DNA from 2 places in the Leptolyngbya sp. FACHB-671 genome. Region 2 is predicted to be linked to the other one. Evidence: riboswitches for the same ligand, from Rfam matches in the RefSeq annotation. Region 2 holds a riboswitch; the other holds the start of a gene.

Region 1 (3,416 bases), on a different contig from region 2:
TCGAAGACACGCCTGCCTTTGAAGCGGGTATCTTGGCGCAAGACGTCATCGTCCAGATCGATGGTCAAAGCACTGAAGGAATGGATGTCAACCAGGCTGTTAATCTCATTCGCGGACCGGCTGGCTCGGAGGTTACACTAACTATTCGTCGAGGTGAAGAGCAGCTTGAGTTTCCGCTGCAGCGGGCGCAGATTGAGCTACATCCAGTTCGCTACAGCTATCAAGAAGGCTCAACCGGCGGAGTTGGCTATATTCGTCTGACGCAGTTTAGCGCTAATGCGGCTGAGGAAATGCAGGCAGCGATTCAAGACCTGGAGTCACAAAATGTGACGGGGTACATTCTAGACTTGCGTTCTAACCCAGGTGGATTGCTCTATTCCAGCATTGATATTGCCCGGATGTGGTTAGATGGCGGGGTAATTGTCTCGACAGTCGATCGCCAGGGTATATCCGATCAAGAGAGTGCAAATGGTCAAGCATTGACCGATAAGCCTCTGGTGGTGCTGGTAGATGGCGGATCAGCTAGCGCCAGCGAGATCTTGTCAGGTGCGCTGCAAGATAACGATCGCGCCGTACTAGTCGGAACCCAAACCTTTGGTAAAGGGTTAGTGCAGTCTGTGCGAGGACTGGGCGATGGTTCAGGAATTGCCGTCACGGTTGCAAAATATTTAACTCCTAGCGGTCGAGACATCAACCACGCCGGAATCGCACCCGATGTGGAGATTGAGCTGACCGAAGAGCAGCAGGAGCAGCTTCTAGACGATCGCACCCAAATTGGCACTACAGCCGATCCTCAATACGCTAGAGCGCTGCAAGTGTTGAACGAACGCATCACTGCCGAAAGGCAAAACCAGAGGGCAGAGACGGTTCCGCAGCCGCAGTAATCTTTCGGTCCTAACCTTTTAAGCTTTAACCAGCAGCACTATCTAAGCGGGCTGGCACTTACCCGCGCGAATTAAGCCGACTCGACGGGCGATCGCCTCTGTCTCTGAAGCAAACGGTCCCCACTTTTCGGCTCCTATTAAATCTTTCTCAGTGGGTGGGTGCGGCAAAATTTCGCACTGTCCACTGCTTTGCTTAACGATGTACCACGCTTCTGAGTTGCTCATGGTGAAAATCTAAGACACGTTTCGTTTGCTGTAACTGGACTGATTCTAATCCAGGTGCCTTGAGTCCATCTTGAAATCTGAATTTCTTAAGCAACTTAATTGGGGTAACCACTTGAGCTAGAATGCCCCAATGGCTTCTAGATTGGTTGGGGAATCAGCCCAACCAGAGTTGAACGTGAAGTTCAACTTGGGGAAAGTTCGGTGAAAATCCGGCACTGTGCCGCAACTGTGAAAAAGGCATTAGCCCAAGTCGGTCTAATTGCTCCTTTTAAGTCAGGATGCCTATCTGAAGCATTTGTTCTGTGTCAAACCCGCGATGCACGGGTTAAGCGAATGCAAAGTTTGGAATGTTTACGTCCATCGGCACCGATGGACTGTCTCGCTACGATATTGGATTCTAGCTACATTACCCCAACGATCAAATCTATTTGGGTACATCTAAGCAATCCAGAGTTTAAGTTTTTGCCTGGGCAATCCGTTTGGCCCAAGTTTGAACGAGACGGACGCAAGTTTAGCAAAATCTACTCGATCGCCTCCTCTCCAGAGCGCTGCCCAACAGTTGAGCTCTGCGTATCTCGGGTGGGCTGGAGTTCTGCTTACATACAAGATCTAGAAATTGGGGCAACAATTCCAGTGCGGGGACCTTACGGGTTAATGACGCTCAATCAACTGCCAAAACGTCCTCGCCTCTACGTTGCTGAAGGGTCAGGAATTGCCCCATTGAAGAGCCAAATTGATTGGTTGCGAGACTGCGGTCACAGTCAACCTGTGTGGTTAGTCTTGGCGAACCCGGAGACAGTAGACTGTTTGCCGTATCACGACTACTGGCGATCGCTCCAACAAGCATGGCGACCGTTCCACTACGTAGAAGCAATTCACCGCAGCCCAGAATCAGCACTGGTTGCCCAAGACCTAGACCTCTCTCAGTTTGAAATTGACATCTGCGGAGTGGGCGATCGCGTTTCCGAAATCTACGAGTTTATTCTCTCTATGGGAGCAAACCCAAACCAGGTACGCTCTGAGAAGTTTATTGCCTTCTAATTGGAGTTGAGGGCTAGAGAGTTAGCCCTCAACCCCTAGCCCTAGCCCCTGATTCTCCTAGTAGCTAATCTGAAGCGTTACAGACGCTTCCACCTGCTGTTCGCCACCGACAACAGGGGTTGGTGCATCAGATAAAGCTACTGCTTCACTTGCCGCTCTGCCATATGGAATCGGAGGCATGGGGGGCACTGCACCATTCACTTGAATATTCACTACTTCATCACGGGTTAGTCCCAGTGCACCAAGCACTACATCCGCCTGTTCTTGAGCTTCCTGGGTTGCCTCTCGCAAAGCCTGATTTTGGGCAGTGGCGATCGCTTCCTCCTCAGCCGTAAAGCTAATGCCATCAATCCGAGTCGCACCCGCATTGACTGAGGCATCTAAAATGTCTCCCGCTTGCTCAGTCGAAATTTCAAAGCTCACAGTATTAGAAGCCGTATAGCCAACTAACTCCTGTGAACCATTCTCAAAGTTGTATTGAGGGCTGAGGTAAATTCCGGTGGTGGTGAGTTTATCGACATTGCGCGATCGCAGCAATTCCACAACTGCATTTGTGCGTTGTGCCGCCTCCTGCTGCACCTCCTCAGCCGTTCTGCCCTGCACCTCAACGCCCAAACGTACCTGACTAATCGTAGTTGGAATGTTTTCAATACCACGTCCCGTTACCGTGACGGTTCTGGTTAGCTGTTCCTGAGCTAAAGCAGGCGAAACCATCGGTAAGCTGAGTAGAGTCGTGGCGATCGCCACAGGCAAAACGTAGCAAACTTTGCGTAGCGATAACAGCGGCATAAATGCAGACTTCATAATCATTCTCCTCACTAAGATGGCGCTAAATCGGAATTGGTTCAGCGCTTAAACGCTCACTCTCCTAATGTGACATCTCAGCAGGGCAGGAGTTAAATTGGTTACATTTTTAGAAACTTGAAAGTTTGGGGTTTAGAAGCTCTAAACCCTAAACACCCTCACTTCTCTACCCAAACCGAAACAGACCCGCCGTTGCAGCAAAATTCTGCCCAGCCATGCTCATTGGTTTGAATCAGTTTGTCAACGTGTTCGGTCAAGTCATAAAAGGTGGTATTGGGCTTGCCAACTTCCATCCATTTGCTGCCGCCTGCAGCGTCACTCATCAACACAGCCATTGCTTTGGGATGCTCCTCGTCGCCTAGACGAGTCCAGCCGATTACATCAGGGTGGTCAAAATAGGTGTACTGCTCACCATAGGCAAAGTGCTTGCGCGCGTAGAGAAATTTGTCGATCAGCCAGCCG
Region 2 (3,416 bases):
GTATATACGCTATGACCGGGGCTATTCTGCTAACTCTTCTCTTAAAAAACTTAGCAAGCTATTTGAGTACGTTATCAAACGGTCACCTATCAAGACTATTAACGAATAGCTTAAGAAGAGAAGGATTACGAATACTTTTAGAGGTCAACTTAGATTTTTATGCTCAGATGAGAATTGGGGATTTGATTAATCGTATAGGACAAGAGATTAATCGAACGGCTCAATCCATTAAGATTTCAATTAATATTTTAACTATCGTATTAACAATTCTAGTTTTTATCGGATTGCTAATACGGATATCCTGGCAACTTACTTTAGCCTCGACTGGTCTATTGCTTCTAGTCGGTCTGGCAAATCAATTTTCTATTGTTCGCGCTAAGTTTTTTGGAAAAGCACTGGCACAGAATTCAAGAGATTACTCCAACGCACTGCTAGATGTCTTAACTGGCATCAGGTTAATTAAAGCCACTTCCAATGAAGAGCAAGAATATCAAAGAGTAGAGCATCTAATTCTTGAAAGAGAGAGAGCTGAGTTTAAATCTCAAGCAAACAATGCTGCTGTTCCACCCATCAATGAAATGAGCGGAATTGTAGCTGTACTCTCCATCGTCTTATTAAGTCGTGTTTTTTTTGCAGAGCAAGTTGGCTCTTTCTCGGTTTACACGATGTCAACTTATCTTTTTGTTTTATTTCGGTTAATGCCGATTATTGGACAATTAAATGGTGCTCGCAATTCTTACGCAAACGCAATTGCTAGTGTCGATCTAGTTGATGATTTTTTAAGGCGTGACAATAAAAACTTTATTATTAATGGAGTCATCCCTTATTCACATTTAGTGAAGGGAATAAGTTTTGAGAATGTTTCGTTCAAATATCCTGAACATGAAAATTTAGTTCTTAATGGTATTAACCTTTGGATTCCTAAGGGAACAACTCTCGCCTTAGTTGGTGCGTCAGGTGCCGGTAAATCAACTGTCGCAGATCTACTGCCGAGGTTTTACGATACAGTTGAAGGCTCTATTAAAATAGATGGTACAGACATAAGAGATTATGATGTCCGCACACTAAGAAGGGCGATGGGCATTGTCAGCCAAGATACTTTTCTCTTTAATGATTCTGTTCGTAACAATATCGCTTACGCGCGATCAAACGTGACAGAAGATGAAATTATTGAGGCTGCCAAGCGGGCAAATGCTTATGAATTTATTTTGCGCCTACCTCAAGGCTTAGATACTCAGCTTGGCGATCGTGGCGTACTACTCTCAGGTGGGCAACGCCAGCGACTTGCGATCGCTAGGGCTCTACTTCAAAACCCAGAGATCTTGATTTTAGATGAAGCAACAAGCGCGTTGGATTCAGTTTCAGAGCGTTTAGTTCAAGAAGCAATCGATGATTTAAGTCGCGATCGCACAACCCTAGTCATCGCTCACCGCCTCTCTACAGTTCGTAAGGCAGATCAAATTGCGGTGATGGAGAAGGGGCAAGTTGTGGAATTGGGCAATCACGAAGAATTGATGCAGACAAGCGGTTATTACGCGAGGCTCTGTGCCATGCAGTTTGCTGAGAAATCTCAAATGTCAGGGCTCTCTGATCGAAAAGCGATCGCCAAAACATCCTACGAAATTCGGACCCGCCTGAACACAATGATTGGTTCTCTAAGGCTACTGGTTGACGGCATGTTAGATACTCCGGAAGAAGAAACCGAATTGACCGAAGAAGCGTATTACTCAGCTCTCAACCTTCTGAAGAGCTTAGAATCCTTCGAGACAGGGATTCAAAGCCCAGAAGAGCTTGAAGTCGCCCGATAAATATAAACAAATGTCGGCACTTGGGATAAGATGACGAGGCACACGTGAAACAGCAACCTGATTGGGAAAGTCCGGTGCGAGTCCGGCGCTGTGCCGCAACTGTAAACTAAAGGATAAAAAGCACTTTTATTCTTTAGAAGCCAGAACGCCAATCCGCTGCTTATTCACTCTATTTCCTGCGCTGCACAGGAAAGGGAGTTTAACGATGACTATTTCGACAGACAACACTCTGTCTCCAACAAGCGCTGCAAATTCTAAAATAGGCACACCCTTCGATGCCGATGTGGACCTCGATCAGTCAATCGTGCTGCCTCCGTTACCCCTCAACCGCCCACTATTACTAGTTGGACATGGCAGTCGCGATGCAGATGGAAGGAAAAGCCTATTGGATTTTGCCACTGCTTATCAAGCGCTTGATGTTTCTCGACCAGTCTTTCCTTGTTTCCTGGAACTCACTGAACCCTCGATTCAACAAAGCTTAGACCAATGCGTGGAGCAGGGCTATACCGATCTTTCGGTGCTGCCTGTGCTGCTGTTTGCAGCTCGACACAACAAATTTGACGTTACCAACGAACTGGATCGCGCTCGACAGCGACATCCTCAACTTAACTTCCATTACGGTCGCCATTTTGGGATTACCCCTGGAATTTTAGAGCTATGGCGATCGCGTCTAGAGCAGCTTGATCAAGCCGACCAAAACCCCCAAGAAATCTCTCGCGCTGATACAGTACTGCTGTTTGTAGGACGTGGCTCCAGCGATCCTGATGCAAATGGCGATGTTGCGAAACTAGCGCGAATAGTGTGGGAGGGGAGCGGATATCAAACGGTTGAGACCTGTTTTATTGGAATTACTCACCCCCGCTTAGAAGAAGGTTTTCGCCGTGCGCTACTGTATCAACCTAAGCGAATTATTGTGCTGCCTTACTTTCTGTTTACTGGTTTATTAGTCAAAAAGATCTTTGACACCACCATACAGCAGCAAGAGCAGCATCCTGAAGTTTCGATGGTTTGTCTACCAGAAATGGGGTTGCATCCTCAGTTATTTTCGGTATTGAGAGAACGAGAAATCGAAACTCAGTTAGGGCAAGTACAGATGAACTGCGAAATGTGCAAGTTTCGCCTAGCCGCGACCGCGCAAATGGGAGAACATGAGCTACCTCATCAGCATGAGCATGATCACCATCACCATCACGGTCATGAGCATGGACATAGTCACCCCGATGTAGATCCTTACGCCGACCCAGAGCAGTATCATCAAAGGATTTGGCAAGCCCCTTAGAATTGCGTCTGAATATTATGTCTGAATCCCAAGAATTTACAGTGGGCGATCGCGTTCGAGTGGTTGCCCTTCCGCCTTACGTTAAAACTGCTGAACCCATGCCGATGCTGCGTCCTCCCAACGTCATCAGCCTAGGTGAAGAAGGAATTGTTATTAACCGGCGTCCTGGAGGGTTTTGGAGCGTTCGCTTTTCTCAAGGAATGTTTCTAATGGATACCCAGTATCTTGAATTAGCGTCTGCTTCGTCTAATTCCTCCACTCCAGACGAACACATTCTTGAGCATCCTTCAGATTAAAGCCAGGATTTAAGAATCAAATCATAATGTCCA

The links. A riboswitch is a leader RNA that binds a small molecule or an ion and turns the genes downstream of it on or off. The one in region 2 is predicted to bind cobalamin.
Region 1: another riboswitch for cobalamin. It lies ahead of H6F93_RS03815 (FAD-dependent oxidoreductase); the one in region 2 lies ahead of H6F93_RS20515 (sirohydrochlorin chelatase).

The regions. Positions count from the first base shown of each region.
Region 1 is NZ_JACJOV010000048.1:193,643-197,058, reverse strand. Features, by position in the region: gene ctpC (carboxyl-terminal processing protease CtpC) at 1-884, shown strand, start outside; gene H6F93_RS03820 (transposase) at 927-1,109, opposite strand; cobalamin riboswitch at 1,258-1,413, shown strand; gene H6F93_RS03815 (FAD-dependent oxidoreductase) at 1,443-2,150, shown strand; gene H6F93_RS03810 (SIMPL domain-containing protein) at 2,208-2,954, opposite strand; gene H6F93_RS03805 (alpha-amylase) at 3,113-3,416, opposite strand, start outside.
Region 2 is NZ_JACJOV010000134.1:9,390-12,805, forward strand. Features, by position in the region: gene H6F93_RS20510 (ABC transporter ATP-binding protein) at 1-1,808, shown strand, start outside; adenosylcobalamin (AdoCbl) riboswitch at 1,848-2,010, shown strand; gene H6F93_RS20515 (sirohydrochlorin chelatase) at 2,014-3,087, shown strand; gene sipA (regulatory protein SipA) at 3,105-3,383, shown strand; gene H6F93_RS35870 (hypothetical protein) at 3,380-3,416, opposite strand, start outside.